DNA from 2 places in the Rhizobium sp. 25PS6 genome. Region 2 is predicted to be linked to the other one. Evidence: predicted binding sites of a transcription regulator. Region 2 holds the regulator's gene; the other holds the start of a gene.
The links. The regulator HrcA, encoded in region 2, represses chaperone genes, less so after heat shock. The targets are predictions, from matches to a motif close to GTTAGCACTCNCNNNNNGNGAGTGCTAAC.

Region 1 (10,380 bases), on a different contig from region 2:
TCGGCATGGCGCGCTTCGACCACGAGGAAGAGCAGGATCAGCACCAGCGACGCGGCGAGCGAACCCCAGGTCGGGAAGGCCCGCCAGCCGGCGGCTGCGGCATTGGTGATGCCGAAGACGAAGAGCAGCAGTCCGGGCGTGATCGTCAGCGCGCCGGCCCAGTCGAAGCTCGGCCGCGGTCCCGTCCTTTTCGGGTCGGCCGGCAGCGCCAGCGGCGCAAGAAGGAGCGTCAGTATGGCGACAGGCGCGCCCATGACAAGGGTCGCCCGCCAGCTGAAGATCGTCGCGGCACCGCCGAGCACCATGCCGAGCACGAAGCCGGTGGCGCCGGTCGAGGCGAAGACCCCGAGCGCCTTTGCCCGTGCGGTTCCCTCGCCGAAGACCGAGAGCAGCAGCGCAAGGGCGGCAGGCGCAGTGAAGGCGGCGGCAATGCCCTTGATCAAGCGGGCGGCAATCAGCGTCGGCCCGCTATCGACGAAGCCGCCGGCGATGCTGGCGGCGGCAAAAATCGCCAGCGACCAAAGGAAGACGCGGCGATGGCCGAAGACGTCGGCGACCCGGCCGCCGAGCAGCAGGAAGCCGCCATAACCGAGCACATAGGCGCTGACGGCCCATTGCAGCGATGTCGCCTCCATGCCGAGTTCGGCCTGGATGGCAGGAAGCGCGACACCAATGGTGGAGACGTCCATGGCGTCGAGGAAGTTGGCGGTGCAGAGCAGCAGCAATGCCAGCCCCGCCCCGCTTCGCGATTTGGAAAGAGTCATCGAAATCGTTCCTTCGTTGCTGCCGCCTCATCGGGGGAAGTTGCCGGGCGGCAGGGAACGAGAAAATGTACAGCTTCCATTCCTATTGCAAATTGATAGTAGCCATGCCAGGTATTACTGACGATGATGAATGACGCCACGCTTCGCAAGATCGATCTCAATCTCCTGCTGGCCTTTTCGGTGCTGATGCAGGAGCGCAACGTCAGTCGCGCCGCCGAGCGGCTGCTGCTCGGCCAGCCGGGCCTGTCGGCTGCTTTGCGGCGCCTTCGCGAGGCGCTGGACGATGAATTGTTCGTGCGTGTCGGCCGCGGCCTGCAGCCGACGCCGCGCGCCCTTTCCATCGCCCCGGCGATCGAGGATGCGCTGTCGGGCATCGAGCGCGCCATCCGCCCGCAGGCCGAGTTCGATCCGGCAAGCTGGAAGGGCGAGTTCCGCATCGGCATGTGCGACAATCTCGAATCGGCCTTCTTCGGCCCGCTTGCCGCCCGTCTTCTAAAGCTTTCACCCGGCGCCCGGCTGATCGGCATCGCTTCCGAAAAGCGCGATGCCGCACGCCGGCTGGATGAAGGCGTTTTCGATTTCAGCGTCGCGATGCACGACGAGCCCGCCTCCTGGCACATTCGCGCGCCGCTGTTCGACCAAGTCTCGATCTGCATCTACGATGAAGCTCAGCTCGGGCTGAAGGCGCCGTTGAGCCTCAAGGATTTCGCCAATGTCGCGCATGTCACCGTCTCGTTCGAAGGCAACACCTCGACCGGTATCGACATGGCGCTGAACCGCACCGGCGATGTGAGACAGGTGGTGGCGACCGTCCCGCGCTTTTCCGCTCTGCCGATGGTGCTGAAGGCGATGCCCGCCATTGCCACCGTGCCGGAATCGATCGGTCGCTGCATGGCGCAGTTACATGGGCTGATGCTTTGCGAGCCGCCGCTTTCGCTGCCGGCCGATCCCGTGACGATGCTTTATCGCCGAGTCGACCAGACGGACGGCCGGGCGCGCTGGTTCCGTCGCCTGTTCATCGATGTAGCCAATAAAGCGCTCGAAGCTTCCGGCTGCTGCGTATCCATTCCGAGAGCCGCTGCCTGACGGTCCCTTACAGTTCGCCTTTGTGGAAATACGCTTCGAGGCGGTAGCCGTCCGGGTCGATGATGAAGGCGGCGTAATAGAATTGCCCATAATCCGGCCGCACACCTGGTTCGCCATTATCCGTGCCGCCGGATGCAACGGCCGCCGCGTGAAAGGCATCGACCGCGGCCTCATCAGGCGCGACGAAGCAGAAATGCAGCCCGGATCGCATGTCGGCAACAACAGGCTGCTCGACCTGCATCACCCAGAGCCCGACCGTTTCCGGGCCGTAGCCGATCATGGTGTCGGAATTAGACAGGCGCTCATATCCGAGTGGCGCCAGCGCCGCATCGTAGAAACGGCGGGCTCTTTCCAAGTCTTTTACGCCGATGGAGATATGATCGAACATGGACTGCGAACTCCTTCTCTGCTCATCCCCGGTGTGAGCTCTCTCACCCCCAAGATGGCACGATGACAACATCTTTCAACCGCCGTTCTAAGTCAGCGAACGGGCGCATCGTCAGCGGCCTGCGCGCTCATTCATGGCCGGCGATTCTGTCCAGCGCCTTGGCGAAGAAATCGGGGGCTCCGAAATTGCCGCTCTTCAGCGCAAGCCCGAGCGGTCCGGAGCGGTCGGCCACGAGAACCGGCACGCCGGGATCGATCTCCGGCCCGATCATCATGTTCTTGAGACCGAGCGCTTCCACCACCGCGCCGGAGGTTTCTCCGCCGCCGACGACGATCTGCCGCATGCCGGCATCGGCGAGCCGCCGCGCCAGCCCGCCAAAGAAGGTCTCGATTTTTTCAGCCACGTCCTCGCGCCCGAAACGCTGCTGCACGAAGCTCACCACTTCAGGAGCGGCTGTCGAATAGACGATCGGATTTTCGGCGACATTCGCTTCCACCCAGCGTGCCGCGCGCTCCACCGACATCGAGCCGCGCATCAGCACCGCCGGATCGATCGCAAGCCCCGGATGGTTCTGCAGGTGGCAGGCGACCTGGTTCTGCGAGGTCGTGGAGCAGGAGCCGCAGATCACGACACCGGGACCCTTGACCAGAGGCACTTCGTCCGCCGTACCTGAGAGCTTGCCCTGGTTGCGGAAATTCTGCGGCAAGCCCTGCGCAATGCCAGAGCCGCCGGTCACCAGCTTGTGGTCGGCGACCGCGGCCGCGATCGTCGCCAGGTCGTCGTCCTCGATGGCGTCGACGACGACGAGGCGGTGGCCGGCGGTGAGTTCGGCGCGCAGGCCGTTGCGCAAGGCCGCAGCGCCCGAGCGCACCACGTCGAGCGCAATGCTGCCGATTTCGCCTTTCGTCTGCTGCTGCAGCCAGCGGCGGATGTCGGGATCGGTCATCGGCGTCAACGGATGGTTCTGCATGCCGGATTCGCTGAGAAGCCGGTCGCCGACGAAGAGATGTCCCATGAAAAGCCGCCGTCCGGTCGCCGGAAAGGCCGGGCAGACGACGGCGACGCCGGTGCCGGTGAGGCGCAGCAGCGCTTCGGCCACCGGCCCGATATTGCCTGAAGGCGTCGAATCGAAGGTCGAGCAATATTTGAAGACGATCTGCTCGCAGCCCTGCTCGAGCAGCCAGCGCGCCGCCTCCAGCGACTGGCGCACCGCATCGTCAACCGGCGCCGAGCGCGTTTTCAGCGCGACGACGCCGGCCTCGCAATCCGTCTTGCCGCGGCCGGTGCCGACGAACTGCACGGTCGACATGCCGCCTCTCGCAAGCGTGTTGGCAAGATCGCTGGCGCCGGTGAAATCATCGGCAATCGCCCCAAGCAGCATGTCAGGAAAGCTCCGGCAGGCGGCCTTCGAGCTCGTCCTCGATAGGTACGCGAATGATCTCGTCGAAGGATGTTTCAGCGCTGAAACCGAGCGCCTGCGCCCGGCTCGCATCGAAATTGCCCGGCGCAGCCACCAGCTTGCGGCAGACCATCTCGGCCGCGCCTATGACAAGGTTTTTCATCTGAAGCGGCCCTCCACTCGAAGACATCGACGCCGACTTCCGGCGCGAGTCGGCCCCGAACCGGCAATGTCTCAGTTAAGACAAGGCGAGCGACGCTGTCACGTGATTTTGGGGGGAGGGTGCAGTTCGGCTCGGCGCTGCTGTGGGCGGCTGCCATGAACCGGGAACGGACTGGCAGTCCTGCCTGCGGCAGCCTGGGGCTGGGCATGCCGCATCCTGCCCAGGTCTCGTTCTAAACAGCACCTTCGGCGACGCTTTGCATCTGCTGCAGGTTCGTCACCTCATAGGTCCAGACTCGAAACGCCTTCAGCACATGCGGTCCGAAGGAATTGATGAGCGGTATGTCGGCGGCATCGCGCCCGCGTGCGACGATGATACGACCGATCCGCGGCGTGTTGTTGCGCGGATCGAATGTATGCCATGCACCGTCGAGGAAGACCTCGATCCAGGCGCTGAAGTCCATCGGGTCGACGACGGGAATACCGATGTCGCCGAGATGGCCATTGATATATCGGGCGGGAATGTTGAGGCACCGGCACAACGCCACCGCGAGATGCGCAAAGTCGCGACAGACGCCGACACGTTCGTGAAAGGCCTCGAAGGCTGTCCGCGTCGATCGCGCCTGCATATAGTCGAATTGGATATGGCCGTGAACGAAGTCGCAGATCGCCTGAACGCGGCCCCAGCCGGGTGAGACGGTGCCGAACATATCCCACGCAATTTGACTGAGGCGATCCGTCTCGCAATAGCGGCTGCCCATCAGGTAGACGAGGCAATCATCCGGCAACTCCGAAACCGGGAACTCCCTGGCGCCTGGCAGCGACCTGTCCGGTTTGCCATCGTCTTCGATCGTCGCATCGCCCCATATGGTCAGGTCGCCCGCTGGGGCGACCAGCCGAAGACAGCGGTTGCCGAAGAGATCGCGATAAGTCGATGTGGGAACATCGGGCGTGGTGAAGACCGTTTCCGGAATTCTGATGTCGGCCGCACGATCATCATGAACCGACAACAGGCACACCAATGCGGTCGGCTGCGGGCAGGTCAGCGTGATTTCATAGCCGTAACGGATCAACATGGATCGTTTCTCGCGCGTCCGGATCCCGCTAGCGGAAATCCGCCGCAGTTAGAGTATAAAAGGCGCGGCGGCGGTAGGAATAGGCTTTGTGTGCCACGTCCTGAATGGAGTTACGCAGGGCATCGAAAGACGAAAGCCACCTCGTTTCCGAAGGCTCGGTTCTTTGCAATGTGGTGTCGGATTTCGCCAGTGCGCCAATCTCGATGAAGAACAACACCTGGAACATGCCGTCATGGCCGACGAAGCGCACAGCATTTCTCGCCGCATCGAAGCTGCGGCTTTGGTTCAGGAAGGCTAGCGCCATGGTTGAACCGGCGGAGTTTCACTCCGGGCGGCGTCCGACAGCCTCAGCCATTCCTTCCGGTATCCTATGTTGAGAAGATTGAAGGACATCATGTCTTTCCCGGCCTGCGGACGGCTCTTGCCTGTCACGGCATGCTCGGAGTGCACTGGAACGCCTGCTGAGACACGATAGACGGTCCACGAACGGGCGGATTCGATCCGGCGGTCGTGTTCGATCTCCATGGAGTAGCGGCCGGAAGCGCCACATTTGTTTTCCCATGTGCCGACGGCAAAGGCATTCCGTCTTCGTTCGGCTTCGTCTTCATGGCTGTTCACGATGTCAACCTTTCGTCATTCGGGCCGTGGCCATGGCCAAACGTCCTCTCGATCAGTGTTGCGCCGCTGCCGGCGGGCGATAGGTTTACCAGTTCCAGGCTGTCTTCCGTCGCGACCCGCTCATGACGTTCATCGTCACTGCGGATGCGGTATTGCAGCACATTTCCTCTCAGAGGCAGCGTGGCGGTAATGCGGTATGTCTCGGGGAGCTTGGAGGGAACGACCAGGAACCCGTCCTTCACCCGGACAGTCTGTCCAACCTTGAAGATATGTGTTGCTGCCTCGCGCCGGATCGAGCGTCCATTGCGTTGCGGGATGCGCGTAGCGGTCATGACGGTTTGTGGTCCTTTTCGAGCGCGGTTTCGAGATCTGACAGGTGGATAGGCATCATCTGCTGCGTCGAACTCTGCGCGGCGATTGCCGGCAGGTGGATGAAGGCGCCGACCCTTAGCCAGGCAAGCCTGGAAACGCTATCGATCAATTCCTCGTCATAATCGACGCGGTATTCTCCGGCTGGCTGCGCCCCGTCGAAACCGGGCAGGTGGAATGGGGATGAAAAGCGGACGACTGTTTGTGTGGTGCGACTGGTCACGGCTGAGGCCTCCGCAGGAAGCGCCGATGCGTTTCCTGTATCGTTGAGTTCCGAACCGGACGAACTCGAGGCTGCCGGTACATCCGCGGTCAGCGCCAAGCTCATTCCGGATCGGAATAGGCGAAATCGACGCCAGAACGACGTCACAAATTGCTATCGAAAATTCGGTGGTGATGGCGGGTCGTAGTTCTCTGACACCGCGAAGCCAAGTCGGCCAAATCGACGAGGCCTATCATTGCGCCTCGATTGAGTTTAAATCAAGATAAATTCGAATTTATCTATGAAAAACGCCAAATTAACTCGATAACCATTTAAATAAAATTAGGTGCGGTGTCGTAAAAATTCTCTTCATTTTCTGATTATTGCAAAATATCCGTTCAAATTTATTTCCTAAATTTTTCCAGAAGTTCCCCGTGCGAACAATATTTCTTGGCACTCCTATCAATCGAGTGCCACGAGTGCTATTTATGAATTGCAGCCGCCCTACGCGCCGGCAGCAGAAAGACCCTCTATGAAATTCCGTTCACTTCACGACCGCGTCGTCATTCGACGTGCGGAAGGCGATGTCAAATCCAAGGGCGGGATCATCATTCCAGACACCGCCAAGGAGAAGCCGCAGCAAGGCGAAGTGGTCGCAGTCGGCCCGGGCCTGCGCAACAAAAGCGGCAATCTCGTCCCGCTCGATGTCGAGGTCGGTGATCTCATTCTGTTTGGAAAATGGTCGGGGACCGAGGTCACGATCGATGGCGAAACCCTTCTGATCATGAAGGAGACCGACATCATGGGCATCGTCGAAAAGACCGAAGCGGCTGCCGGCAAAGCCGCCTGAGGGGTCGAATTTGTGACCCGCAACTCAAGACCGAACTGGGAAGAAATATCATGTCTGCCAAGGAAATCAGGTTCTCTACCGACGCGCGCGACCGCCTGCTGCGCGGCGTCGAATTGCTCAACAACGCCGTCAAGGTGACGCTTGGCCCGAAGGGTCGCAACGTCGTCATCGACAAGGCCTATGGCGCACCGCGCATCACCAAGGACGGCGTCAGCGTCGCCAAGGAGATCGAGCTCGAAGACAAGTTCGAGAACATGGGCGCGCAAATGGTGCGCGAGGTGGCATCGAAGACCAATGATCTTGCCGGCGACGGCACGACGACGGCAACGGTGCTCGCCGCCTCCATCTTCCGCGAAGGCGCAAAGCTCGTCGCTGCCGGCATGAACCCGATGGATCTGAGGCGCGGCATCGATCTCGGCGTTATCGCCGTCGTCAAGGAAATCAAGGCGAGGGCGATGAAGGTCAAATCGTCAGGCGAGATCGCACAGGTCGGCACCATTGCCGCCAATGGCGACGCCACCATCGGCGAGATGATCGCCAGGGCAATGGACAAGGTCGGCAATGAGGGCGTCATAACCGTCGAAGAGGCGCGAACCGCCGAAACCGAACTCGATGTCGTCGAGGGCATGCAGTTCGATCGTGGCTATCTCTCGCCCTATTTCGTCACCAATGCCGAGAAGATGCGCGTGGAACTGGAGGAGCCCTATATCCTCGTTCACGAGAAGAAACTCGGCAGCCTGCAGGCGATGCTGCCGATCCTGGAAGCCGTCGTACAGACCGGCAAACCGCTGCTGCTCATCTCGGAGGACGTCGAAGGCGAGGCGCTGGCGACGCTGGTCGTCAACAAGCTGCGCGGCGGCCTGAAGGTCGCAGCCGTCAAGGCGCCGGGCTTCGGCGATCGCCGCAAGGCGATGCTCGAAGACATTGCCGTGCTGACCGCCGGCCAGATGATTTCCGAGGATCTCGGCATCAAGCTCGAGAACGTCACGCTCGATATGCTCGGCCACGCCAAACGTGTGCTGATCGACAAAGAAAGCACCACGATCATCGACGGCTCCGGCGAGAAAGCGGCCATCCAGGCGCGCATCCAGCAGATCAAGGCGCAGATCGAAGACACCACCTCCGACTACGACAAGGAAAAACTGCAGGAACGCCTGGCGAAACTCGCCGGCGGCGTCGCGGTCATCCGCGTCGGCGGCGCGACCGAGACGGAGGTCAAGGAAAAGAAAGACCGCATCGACGATGCGCTGAACGCCACCCGTGCGGCGGTCGAAGAGGGCATCGTGCCCGGCGGCGGCGTGGCACTGTTGCGCGCGAAGTCGGCGCTGACGGGACTGACGGGGGAGAACGCCGATGTGACGGCGGGCATCTCGATCGTGCTCAGGGCGCTCGAAGCCCCGATCCGGCAGATCGCCGACAATGCCGGGTTCGAGGGCTCCATTGTCGTCGGAAAACTCGCCGGCAGCAATGATCACAATCAGGGCTTCGACGCACAGACGGAGACCTATGTCGATATGATCGAGGCCGGCATCGTCGATCCTGCCAAGGTCGTGCGCACTGCTCTGCAGGACGCCGGCTCGATCGCGGCGCTGCTGATCACCGCCGAGGTGATGATCGCCGACATTCCCGCGAAAAATTCTGCGCCTGCGGCCGGAAATGGCGGCATGGGCGCTATGGGATACTAGAGCATGATGCCGAAAAGTGTCAGCGGTTTTCGGACGACATCATGCTCTAACTATTTAATGTAGAACAGGATTCAGATTTTAGACCCGGCCTAAAATCATCCTGTTCTAAGGCCAGCTTGAACCGGTCCGGCGTCGCCGGACGGCACAACCCGAACAACAGACAGGGAGAATTCCAATGTCCGTGCAGAGCAGCAGCAAGACATCGATTACCCAGCGTTTCGACAGTTACCAGCCATCCAAGACGCTTCTCGCCTGGGCCTGCGTCGCCACGGCGATCGCCACGATGATTATCGGATTCAGCTGGGGAGGTTGGGTAACCGGCGGCACATCAAGCAAAGCGGCAGCCGCCGCCGGCGACACCGCACGCGGAGAACTGGCGTCGGCCATTTGCGTCGAGCGATTCAAGGCGGCGCCGGATGCGAGCGCTAAACTGATCGAGTTCAAGGCGATTACCGAAGGCTACAAGCAGCGTCAGTTCGTTGAGGCCGGCGGTTGGGCGACCATGCCTGGGCAGACTTCAGCCGATAGCCGAAGTGTTCAAGGCTGCGCCACGGCGCTTGCCGTCTGACACCGTTTTCCAGAGCGCTCCGATATACGTGCGGAGCGCTCCCACTGTTGAAGCAGGAAATGACCTATGATCCGTTTCGTGAAAAAGAGCGACCCAAAGCCAGCCGCAGAAGACGCCGGCGGCGAAAGCGTCAAGAAAGTCCCTGAGGCAGCCGCCGACGGGCCTAAGAAAGCCGCCAACGACAGCACGCGTCGCCGCGCGCCGCAGGCGCCGGAAGACGACGATCCGCTTATCTGAGTGTGGACTGATGTCCTTGAACATGCCTCCAGCGCAACAAGTGCGAAGCGGGCACAGGGCGCGATCTGAGAAAGAGCTGCGCCGGGGCTCTTGAAGACCTAGCGATAATCCAGCCAGATCCCACCCGCGTCGGCGGAACGCACGCAGTTTTCCACCCAGCGGACCCCTTCCAGTCCGGCATCGACATCGGGAAAGACGAGGTCTTCGATCCCCGCAGGAGCGAGGCCGCGCTCTTTGTTGATGGCAAAGCCGAATCGGCGATAGAGGTTCGCCCAGGCTTCGAAGAGACCTTCCGGGTGACCGCCGCCGATCCGGTCGTCGATCCTGGCCTCGGTATAGAGATAGTCCATGCCGCGCTCGAGAATGCGGGCCGGTTCGCCCTGGATCTCGTAGGAGAGCTGGTTCGGCCGCTCGTCCCACCATTCGATACTGGCCTTCGAGCCGACGATGCGGATCTTCTGGCCATGCATGGAGCCGGCATTGACGGCGCTCGACCAGATAGTGGCGATCGCGCCATTGTCATATTCCATCAGGGTCACCGCATTGTCTTCGAGCGGCGCGCGGCTTTTGACGAAGCTCTGGCGGGTGCAGAGCAGCCGCTTGATCTTCAGGTGCGGTAGGATGACCTTGGCGATATAAAGCGGGTGGGTTCCGACATCGCCGAGCACATAGCTGGGGCCTGCGAATTTTGGATCGACGCGCCAGCGCGTCGCAGGGTTCTGCTCCTCCACCGCAGCACTATGGAAGCCATGGGCGAATTGCAGGTTGACGATTCGGACCTCGCCGAGATCGCCATTCCGGACCATGGCACGCGCTTGCTCGATCATCTGATGGCCGGCATAACCATAGGTCACGCCGACGATACGGCCGCGCGTCTGGGAAAGCGCCTTCAGTTCCTCGGCCTCGGCGGTCGTGAAGCAGAGCGGCTTTTCGCAGATCACATGCAGGTCATGTTCGAGCGCTGCCTTGCAGATCG
Region 2 (10,380 bases):
TTGTCGCGCCGGCATCCTGCAGCGCCTTTTCCACCTTGGTCATCGCCATGTCGAAATCGCGCGTGCCGTCTGATGTCTCCGCCCAATTGGCGGTGTAGACACCGGGATCGCCGCCGAGTGCGTCGACCACCAGCCCGGAATCGTCCGACAGCGCCGGCATGCCGGCGGCATTGGCCGAGGCGATTGCCTTGATCGTCGCATTCTCCTCGAAGCTCGTGCCCGTCTCATCCGGTTCGACGAAATTCAGCTCGGCGGCCGATTTGGCGGTGAAGCCGAGCGGCCCGATCAATTCCTGGATCTCGCGAATCTTGCCCGCATTGTGGCTGGCGACGACGATGGTCTTCGTTTCAAGCTTGCGCATTCAGATGTCCTGTTCGATGCCCCAGATTTTAGCCTCCGCGCATTCCAGGCTGTTGCCGGCAGGATCGCGGAAATAGATCGAGCGGCCGCCGTTCGGCCAGCGCACTTCGGATTCGATCGCCACGCCCGCCGCCGTCAGCCGTTCGGCCATGGCATCGATATTGCGGCCGGACACCCGGAAACAGGCATGGCCCTGGCCGCTCGTGCCGTGCGGCGGTACCTGCAGTGCTTCAGGCGCCGGCGGCTTCACCGTTTCTTCGGGATTGAAGATCAACAGAACGCCAGGCCCGCAGCGGAAGAAGACGTGCCGGTTGGCGGCGCGGGCGATCTTTTCAAGCCCGAGAACGTCTTCGTAAAACGTCTCGGCCTTATCGAGATCCCGCGCATAGAGCGCCGTTTCCAACATGCCTTCCAGCATGGGGTTCATCCTTCGACGGCTTGCTTCTGCAGCGCCACGAGTTCGCCGATGCCGTTTCTGGCAAGCTGCATCAGCGAGGTGAATTCGCCTTCGCTGAACGGCGTGCCTTCGGCCGTGCCCTGGATCTCGACAATCCCGCCGGTGCCGGTCATGACGAAGTTCGCATCGGTCTCGGCCGAGGAATCCTCGATGTAGTCGAGATCGATCACCGGCTGGCTGGCGAAGATGCCGCAGGAGATGGCGGCGACATGATCCTTCAGGACCCGGTCGACCTTGATCATGTTGCGGCTTTCCATCCATTTCAGGCAGTCGTAAAGCGCGATCCAGCCGCCGGTGATCGACGCTGTCCGCGTGCCGCCATCGGCCTGGATGACATCGCAATCGAGCGTGATCTGCCGTTCGCCGAGCGCCTGCAGGTCGACGACGGCGCGCAGCGACCGGCCGATCAGCCGCTGGATTTCCTGGGTGCGGCCGCCCTGCTTGCCGGCGGCGGCCTCGCGCTTCATGCGTTCGCCGGTCGCCCGCGGCAGCATGCCGTATTCGGCCGTGACCCAGCCCTTGCCGGTATTGCGCAGCCATGGCGGCGTCTTTTCTTCGAGGCTCGCCGTGCAGAGCACATGCGTATCGCCGAACTTCACCAGGCAGGAGCCTTCCGCATGCTTGGAAAAATTGCGCTCGAACGAGACCTTGCGCATCTGGTCGATCTTTCTGCCTGAAGGCCGCATTCTTATCTCCTGGGGTTTATTTGACCGCTTCTACGATTGGCGGCGCTCATTTGCAAATTCCCTTTTGCCACGGGTGTTAGTTTGACTATATTTTCGGGAAGTATCATCAGCACGGGTTCGAAAGCTTCATGGGCATCAGGTCGACGTCGGTTTCGGATGCCGTAGCTGCGCTGGACGAGCGCTCCAGGGAAATTTTTCGTCGCATCGTCGAAGGTTATCTGGAAAGCGGCGAGCCGCTCGGTTCGCGCAACCTGTCCCGTATCCTGCCGATGTCGCTGTCCCCGGCCTCGGTGCGCAACGTGATGAGCGATCTCGAAGAGCTCGGCCTGATCTATTCGCCGCATGTCAGCGCCGGCCGGCTGCCGACCCAGATCGGCCTGCGCTTCTTCGTCGATGCCTTCATGCAGGTCGGCGACCTCTCCGCCGAGGAGCGCGCCAGCATCGACCGCCAGGTGCGTGCCGAAAGCGGCGGCAATCCCGTCGAATCGATGATGAACGAGGCAAGCCGCATGTTATCCGGAATTTCGCGCGGCGCCGGCCTCGTCATCACCTCGAAAAGCGATCCGGTGCTGAAACATGTCGAGTTCATCCGGCTCGAACCGACAAAGGCGCTGGCCGTGCTCGTCGGCGATCACGATCAGGTGGAAAACCGCATCATCGAACTGCCGGCGGGCGTCACCTCCTCGCAGCTGACGGAAGCGGCGAATTTTCTCAATGCCCATATGTCCGGCCAGACCCTACCGGAGCTCCGCAAACAATTAAGCCGGCTGAAAGACGACGTCCGTCACGAACTCGATGCCCTGTCGCGCGATCTGGTCGAGCGCGGCATCGCTGTCTGGGCCGGCAGCCCGGACGAGGGGAAGCCGACGCAGCTGATCATCCGCGGCCGCGCCAACCTGCTCGAAGGCCTTGCCGGCGCCGAGGATCTCGACCGGCTGCGCCTGCTGTTCGACGATCTCGAGAAGAAGGACAGCCTGATCGAGATCCTCAATCTCGCCGAAAGCGGTTCGGGCGTGCGCATCTTCATCGGTTCGGAAAACAAGCTCTTCTCGCTGTCCGGCTCGTCGCTCATCGTCGCGCCGTATCGTGACGACGACGATCGTATCGTCGGTGCCGTCGGCGTTATCGGCCCGACGCGGCTCAATTATTCCCGCATCGTGCCGATGGTGGACTACACAGCCCAGCTCGTCTCCCGCCTTTCGCGCAATCAGCTTTGACGCGCAGCAATCAGTCACGCGGAATTTTCGCTTCTTTGTCACGCAGACTTGATTTTTTTCGGTCAAACCTCGATATCGGGCGCATCTGAAGACACCAACCGGAGACCGTCATGACCGATGACACGACGAAAAACGGACCTGACGCAACTGCGGCCGATGCCGCAGCCGACGCTGCCGCCTACGTCGAGAACGAAACTGCGCAGCAAGAGCCCGCCCAGCCGGACCCGATCGAGCTTCTGAAAGCCGAAAACGGCGAGCTGCGCGACCGCTATCTGCGCCTTGCTGCCGAGATGGACAATCTGCGCCGCCGCACCGAGCGCGAGGTGAAGGATGCCAAGTCCTATTCCGTCGCGGGTTTCGCGCGCGACATGCTCGCCGTCTCGGACAATCTACGCCGCGCGCTTGACGCCATCTCTCCGGAAACCAAGGCTACTGCCGATGCCGGCCTGAGCACGCTGATCGAGGGTGTCGAGATGACCGAGCGTGCCATGCTGTCGGCTCTGGAACGCCACGGCGTTCGCAAGCTGGAGCCGGTTGGCCAGAAGTTCGATCCGAATTTCCATCAGGCGATGTTCGAGGTGCCGAACCCGGACGTGCCGAACAACACCGTCGTCCAGGTCGTGCAGGCAGGCTTCACCATCGGCGAGCGCGTGCTGCGCCCGGCCATGGTCGGTGTCGCCAAGGGCGGCCCGAAGCCGGCCGAAACCGAAACCAACTCTGTCTTCGACGAAAAAGACGCCTGAGATCGTTTCCTTCCTCCTCGCGAGGAAGGGAAACCGAAGCTTTAGATGCGGGCGAAGCGTTCGATCAGCAGATCGAAGAAGCCGTCCGCATCGACATGGCGCATGACCCTGGCGTTGCGCTTGCGCTCGGTCACATGCCACCAGTCGACGACGGTCATGCCGACCGTGAGTTCGGATTGGACCTCGATCTCGACATTGCAGTCCCGGCCCTTGAAAAGCTCCGGCTTCAGCAGGTAGGCGACGACGGTCGGGTCGTGCAGCGGCCCGCCGTCGGAACCGTATTTCTCGATGTCGAAGCGTTCGAAGAATTCCAGCATCTCGACCATGGCCTTTGCCGGCGCCGTGCCGATCTCGGCCATGCGCTTCACCCGGTCCTTGCGGGTCAGCAATTGATGCGTCACGTCAAGCGGCATCATCACGATCGGAACGCCTGAGCGGAAGACGATATCGGCCGCCTCTGGGTCGACATAGATGTTGAATTCGGCCGCCGGCGTGATGTTGCCGCCCTCGAAGAAGCCGCCGCCCATCATCACCAGTTCGCGGATGCGGGGGGCGATATCAGGCGCTTTCTGGAAGGCCATGCCGATATTGGTGAGCGGCCCGAGCGTGCACAGCGTCACCGTACCTTCCGGCTCGCGGCGCAGCGTCTCGATGATGAAGTCGACGGCATGGCCAGGCTGCAGCGCCATCGTTGGTTCGTTCAGTTCCGGACCGTCAAGGCCGGTCTTGCCATGCACATGTTCGGCGGTCACCAGCTTGCGGGCGATCGGCGCGTCGGCGCCGGCGAAAACCTCGGTCTCCGTCCGGCCGCAGAGTTCGCAGACGATGCGCGCATTGCGGCTGGTGAACGAAAGCGGCACGTTGCCGGCGACCGTCGTGATCCCCAGCACCTCCAGCTCGTCGGGGCTGCCGAAGGCCAGCATGATGGCGGCCGCGTCGTCCTGGCCTGGATCCGTGTCGATGATGATCTTTCTTGCGCTTGCCATTCCGATCGTTCCATCCTCGCACTGCGGGTTATCGGAGTATGCACCGATTTCTTCACGTCCCGTCACAAATCAGTACAATCCGCGCGGCATGTTTTGATGCGAGGCAGCAGGCGCTTTGTCAAGGAAGGAGCCTGACGCCATCACTTTAAAATCGAGAGGTGACGCCGGCACGTCGCGGCCCATGCCTTGCGGCGCCGGTATTCTGTCCCCATATTAGCGGCATCCGGATGCTGCACTTGAGGTCCGGGATGGTCGCTTGCATCAAGGACTTGAAAAGAGATGAGCCGCATTACTCCTTTCGCCAGCCCGCTGCTTCTGGGCTTCGATGCCATGGAAAAGACGCTGGAGCGCATTTCCAAGGCGAGTGACGGATATCCGCCTTATAATATCGAACGCATCGGCGCCGACAGCGGCGCGCCGGAACGTCTGCGCATCACCCTTGCCGTGGCCGGCTTCAGCGAGGAGGAACTCGACGTCTCCATTGAGGAGAACCAGCTTCTGATCCGCGGCCGCCAGGTCGAACAGGGTGAGCGGGACTATCTCTATCGCGGTATCGCCGCCCGGCAGTTCCAGCGTACTTTCGTTCTTGCCGACGGCATGCAGGTGCTGGGTGCGGCCCTGAAGAACGGTCTGCTCTCCGTCGATCTAATTCGTCCGGAACCCGCGCGCATGGTCAAGAAAATTAACATTTCGGTCTCAGAGTAGCACAACGGTTGTTGAACCGTTGGTCCCTTCTCCCGGAGGAACAGGAATGTTGATGAAAGAAGCCACGTCTCACTTGACCAAATCCGAGCTTGCCCACATCGGCAACGGCGAGGTCGCCTATATCAGAAAAATGCGGACCGATGAGGTCGCCAAGTGCTTTCCCGAGGCGCCGGATATCGATCCGAACGTCGATCTCTGGGCACTCTTCGGCGCCGACGGCACGCCGATCCTTTTGACGGACAACCGCTCCAGCACCTTTTTCAAGGCTGCCGAGGACGAATTGAAGACGGTCAGCCTGCACTGACCGTCAAGGCCATTTGAGCCTTGATTGAGATCTCCTGTGCGTGACAGGGTTTCCTTAAGCGAACCGGACCGCCGTTCTCGCGCGCGCCTTTGCCGCTACCTCTTCGCGATCACGAGGAGGTTGAGACGTTTCCAGCGAATCGAGCAGCTCGCGGGCACATGCCGCGATGGAATTGACCGCGTGCTCGAATGCGACCTCATTGCGCTTCGACGGTTTAGTCGTTCCGCTCACCTTGCGCACGAACTGGAGTGCGGCATCGTGGATCTCGTCGTCCGTCGCTGGCGGATCGAAATTGAACAGGGGTTTTATATTTCGGCACATGACTTGCTCCCGGTCATTGTCTCTCTTCCATTGAGAGGAGGGTGGCCAGCACAGAAAATAGCCGCGTGAGCGCTAATGGCAACCGGTCCGACGGCGGAACTCTACGCGTCGCAAGGCAGGGCGCAACTCCTTCAGTTCGGTTTTTTGTCGCTGTCGGGAACCATCAGATCAGCGTCCTACGCGATTGCTCACGTGAGGAACATCATGGGCGCGTTTGCCGACTTGCCGACTGCCTCAGATCTTCCTGAACGTCAGATAGGCCGAAGACCGGCCCTCGCGGCGCGCCTTTGCCTCGTAACGCGTGCTCGGCCAGCCCTCATAGGGCGTCAGCCAATCGGCTGCATTGTCGGCTATCCAGTCGAAACCGCCATGGTTGCGGCACTTGATCAGCGTCCAGTTTACATAGGTATCGATGTCGGAGGCGAAGCAGAACAGGCCGCCGGGTTTCAGCACGCGATGAAAACGGTCGAGATTGGTTTTCGAGACGAAACGCCGCTTCCAGTGCTTCCGCTTCGGCCAGGGATCGGGATAGAGCAGGTCGATCTGATCGAGTGCGCCGTCCGGCAGCCAGTCGAGCAGTTGCGTCGCGTCGTCATTATAGACGCGGATATTGGAGGCACCCGTCTCACCGATGCGCGACAGCAGCTTCTGCATGGAATTGACGAAGGGTTCGACGCCGATGAATCCGGTCGAAGGCGTCTCCAGCGCGCGGTGGATCAGGTGCTCGCCGCCGCCGAAACCGATTTCCAGCCGTAATTTTTCGACCGGAACCGGGAAGAGGGAAGTCAGCGGCTCCGGCGGAGCCGCTGTTAGATTGATCAGGAATGCCGGCAGGAGACTGTTCAGCGTCTCGGCCTGCTGTTCGCGCAGGGCCTTACCCTTGCGGCGACCGAAGAAGGCTTCGGTCGCCCGCCCCCGGCGTTCCATATCCGTCATGCAGCGGCTTTGGTCTTAACGGATTCCTTGAGCGCCTTCACGAGGTCGGTGCGCTCCCAGGAGAACGAGCCGTCGCGGCCGGCCTTGCGGCCGAAATGGCCATAAGCCGACGTCTTGGCGTAGATCGGCTTGTTGAGGTCGAGATGACGGCGGATACCGGTCGGCGACAGGTCCATGTTCTGGCGGATCGCGGCTTCGACCTGATCCTCGCTGATGCCATTGCCGGTACCGTGCAGGTCGACATAGATCGACAGCGGCTGAGCAACACCGATGGCGTAAGAGAGCTGGATTGTGCAGCGGTCAGCAAGGCTGGCGGCAACGACGTTCTTGGCAAGATAGCGGGCGGCATAGGCGGCCGAACGGTCGACCTTCGTCGTGTCCTTGCCGGAGAATGCACCGCCGCCATGCGGAGCGGCACCGCCGTAGGTGTCGACGATGATCTTGCGGCCGGTGAGGCCCGCATCGCCGTCCGGTCCGCCGATGACGAACTTGCCGGTCGGGTTGATGTACCACTTGCAATCGTCGGCGATCTTCAGCTCGCCGAGCGCTTCGCGGATATAGGGCTCGACGACAGCGCGGACCTTCTTCGAATCCCAGCTCTCGTCGAGATGCTGGGTCGAAAGCACGATCGAGGTTGCTTCCGACGGCTTGCCGTCGACGTAGCGCACGGTCACCTGGCTCTTGGCGTCGGGGCCGAGCTTGGCGACTTCGCCGTCGCCCTTCTTGCGGGCAACTGCGAGCAGCTGCAGGATCTTGTGGGAATAATAGATCGGCGCCGGCATCAGGTCCGGCGTTTCGCGGCAGGCATAACCGAACATGATGCCCTGGTCGCCGGCGCCCTCGTCGCCCTGCTGGTCGGCGGCGCTGTCGACGCCCTGCGCGATATCCGCCGACTGCGAGTGCAGGAGCACGTCGATCTTTGCCGTCTTCCAGTGGAAGCCGTCCTGCTCGTAGCCGATATCCTTGATGGCGCGGCGGGCGGCAGCCTTGAACTTCGAAGGATTGATGACGTCCTTGCCATCCTTGTCCTTCTTCATCAGGCTCGGCGGCAGGCGGACCTCGCCGGCGATGACAACACGGTTGGTCGTCGCCAGCGTCTCGCAGGCAATGCGCACGCCCCACGGATTGACGCCGGTCTTGGCCGCTTCGCGGTAGACCAGATCGACGATCTCGTCGGAGATGCGGTCACAGACCTTGTCCGGATGACCTTCGGCAACAGATTCGCTGGTAAAGAGATAATTTGCGCGCATTTCGGGATTCCCCTCAAAGAATAAAGCCAGCTAGTAGGTACTCAGTTCGAGGCCTGATGACAAGCGCAGAAGGACATAAATATATCTTTATATCTGCGGCAAAGTGACAAATTTTGCCCCAAAAACGCAAAAAAGGCGGCCTTTCGACCGCCTTTCGAATTCTGCGATGGTGGGTGGTCAGTCGGCGTCGGCTTCAGCGGCCAGGGCTTTCACCAACTCCACGACCTTGCGGCGAACCTTGGGATCGGAAATCTTGACGAAGGCGCGATTGAGCTGCAGTCCTTCCGAGGAGGAGAGGAAATCGACGACGTAATTCGAGCTGGAGGCTTCCATGCCGCCGCCGCCACTGGAATGTTCGCCGGGCGCGTCCTCGAAGAAAAACGACACCGGAACATTGAGGATGTTCGAGATATTCTGCAGGCGGCTTGCGCCGACGCGGTTGGTGCCCTTTTCGTATTTCTGGATCTGCTGGAAGGTAATGCCAAGGCTTTCGCCAAGCTTTTCCTGGCTCATGCCCAGCATCGTACGGCGGAGGCGAATACGGCTGCCAACATGGATGTCGATCGGGTTAGGCTTCTTCTTGTTTTCAATCATGGTCGTGCCCTAGCTAAGAATTTCAACCTGTTTCTAACCGGCATGCCCCTGATCCATCCCAAAACGCCACGTTGCAAGCGGTGAGGAACCCACCTTCAAACATACGTTAAGAACGCCGATTGACATCACTATGCAATTTTAGGGGTTTTTGGTCAATTCAACCCGGAAATAAAACCTCTGCGAGAAATTAGCGCAATCAAAATCAGCAGCGCCTCGGTCAACCAGAAGTAAGTTTGCCGGGGGAATGTCGTTCCGACTCCATCGCCGATGCTATCGAGCGTTGCATCGACGAAGCCGGTTTCTCCGAGATCGAGGCCCGCAATAATTTCCCCATGTGCATTCACCAGCGCTGAAATGCCGCTATTGGCGTCGCGAATCAGCGGCAGGCCGGTTTCAACAGCCCGTACCCGCGCCTGCTGGAAATGCTGGTGGGGGCCGGGCGTTACGCCGAACCAGGCATCATTGGTGATATTGAGGATCGCGTTGGCGTCTTTTATGTCACCGGTCATTTCGCCGGGAAAAATGATCTCGTAGCAGATCAGCGGATAGAGATTGAGCCCGCCGGGCAGCGCCAGCAGGTGCCGGCTTGCGGCGGCCGAAAAGCCGCCCGGTATCTCGACGACGTTCTGGATGCCGAATTCGGTGAGCACGTCCTCGAAGGGCAGATATTCGCCGAAGGGCACCAGATGCACCTTGTCGGAGGCGGCGATGATCTGGCCGCGGCCGTCGATCACGTAGATGGAATTATAGTAGCGCGGCGGCGTGCCTGGTCCCATCTCCTCGGCGCGAACGGCGCCGGCGATGAGGATCTGACTGTCGTCGAGCGTGTCGGCAATCCGCGTCAGCGCATCCTGGTTGTCGGTCAGGATGAAGGGGATCGACGTTTCCGGCCAGACGATGATATCGGGCTTGCGCCCGCCATTCTTCGGCGCTTCGGCCGACAGCTTCAGATGCGTCTCGAAGATGGCGGCGCGGTCGACGTCGTTATCCATTTTCGCTGTCTGATCGATCGCCGGCTGCACCAGCCGTACCACCGGCCGCTTGTCCTCAGGCAATGTGTCCGGCCGCGACGCGAGATGGAGAGCATAGGCGCCATAACCGAGATGGGCGGCAAAGAAGAGGACGGCGAGCGCGATACCCGGTCGCGCGCCCTGCCGCGTCCCGGCAAGGGCAGGCGCAGAAAAGACGAAGACGGCAAGGGCCGTTACGCCCATCGCCCCGATCACATGCGCCGACTGCATCATCAGCGGAACCGGCATGATGCCGTAGCCGATGGCGTTCCAGGGAAAGCCGGTGAGGACGAAGCTTCGAAGCCATTCCATCAGCCCGAAGCCAGCCGCAAGCGCGGCGATCCGCCCCATGCCATCAGACCAGACGATGCGGGCAAGGGCGGCCGCCAGGCCGTAGAAGATCGCAAGACAGGCAGGCAGCCCGAGGATTGCCAGCGGCAGCGCCCAGGCGAATTCTTCCTGATCGATCAGCAGCGCATGGCCGAGCCACCAGAGGCCGGCGACGAAATAGCCGAAGCCGAACAGCCAGCCGGTGGCAAACGCCGGCCACAGTCTGCCGATCAGACCGCTTTCAGGCGAAGCCGCCGCCCCGTCGATCAGCCAGACGAGCAGCGTGAAGGAAACGAACATCGCCGCGAAAAAGCCGATGGGCGGCAGCGCCAGAACCGCGAATGCCCCGGCGGCGATAGCCAGCAGCGACCGTTTGAAACCCCAGACGAGGATAACCCTGTCCGCAAGCCGCTCCATGCGCACTCCCATCAAACCGCGAATCAACCCGTTCGCAGTCTTTCAAAAAAGCGGCTCTTTGTCC

Region 1: the regulator HrcA is predicted to act here: its motif matches at 6,514-6,542, upstream of RWK44_RS26400 (co-chaperone GroES).

What each region holds. Positions count from the first base shown of each region.
Region 1 covers NZ_JAWDIV010000020.1:110,358-120,737, forward strand. The annotation lists gene RWK44_RS26350 (MFS transporter) at 1-764, opposite strand, end outside; gene RWK44_RS26355 (LysR family transcriptional regulator) at 888-1,850, shown strand; gene RWK44_RS26360 (VOC family protein) at 1,858-2,238, opposite strand; gene otnK (3-oxo-tetronate kinase) at 2,366-3,619, opposite strand; gene RWK44_RS26370 (hypothetical protein) at 3,621-3,800, opposite strand; gene RWK44_RS26375 (transglutaminase-like domain-containing protein) at 4,033-4,875, opposite strand; gene RWK44_RS26380 (DUF1488 domain-containing protein) at 4,904-5,179, opposite strand; gene RWK44_RS26385 (hypothetical protein) at 5,170-5,493, opposite strand; gene RWK44_RS26390 (hypothetical protein) at 5,490-5,825, opposite strand; gene RWK44_RS26395 (hypothetical protein) at 5,822-6,085, opposite strand; gene RWK44_RS26400 (co-chaperone GroES) at 6,597-6,914, shown strand; gene groL (chaperonin GroEL) at 6,965-8,599, shown strand; gene RWK44_RS26410 (hypothetical protein) at 8,775-9,167, shown strand; gene RWK44_RS26415 (hypothetical protein) at 9,234-9,404, shown strand; gene RWK44_RS26420 (Gfo/Idh/MocA family protein) at 9,503-10,380, opposite strand, start outside.
Region 2 covers NZ_JAWDIV010000010.1:143,695-154,074, forward strand. The annotation lists gene rdgB (RdgB/HAM1 family non-canonical purine NTP pyrophosphatase) at 1-361, opposite strand, end outside; gene RWK44_RS16260 (VOC family protein) at 362-787, opposite strand; gene rph (ribonuclease PH) at 784-1,503, opposite strand; gene hrcA (heat-inducible transcriptional repressor HrcA) at 1,632-2,720, shown strand; gene grpE (nucleotide exchange factor GrpE) at 2,831-3,463, shown strand; gene RWK44_RS16280 (nucleoside hydrolase) at 3,505-4,449, opposite strand; gene RWK44_RS16285 (Hsp20 family protein) at 4,729-5,154, shown strand; gene RWK44_RS16290 (DUF1150 family protein) at 5,201-5,458, shown strand; gene RWK44_RS16295 (DUF2277 domain-containing protein) at 5,513-5,779, opposite strand; gene trmB (tRNA (guanine(46)-N(7))-methyltransferase TrmB) at 6,014-6,715, opposite strand; gene metK (methionine adenosyltransferase) at 6,712-7,965, opposite strand; gene RWK44_RS16310 (helix-turn-helix domain-containing protein) at 8,143-8,559, opposite strand; gene lnt (apolipoprotein N-acyltransferase) at 8,712-10,316, opposite strand.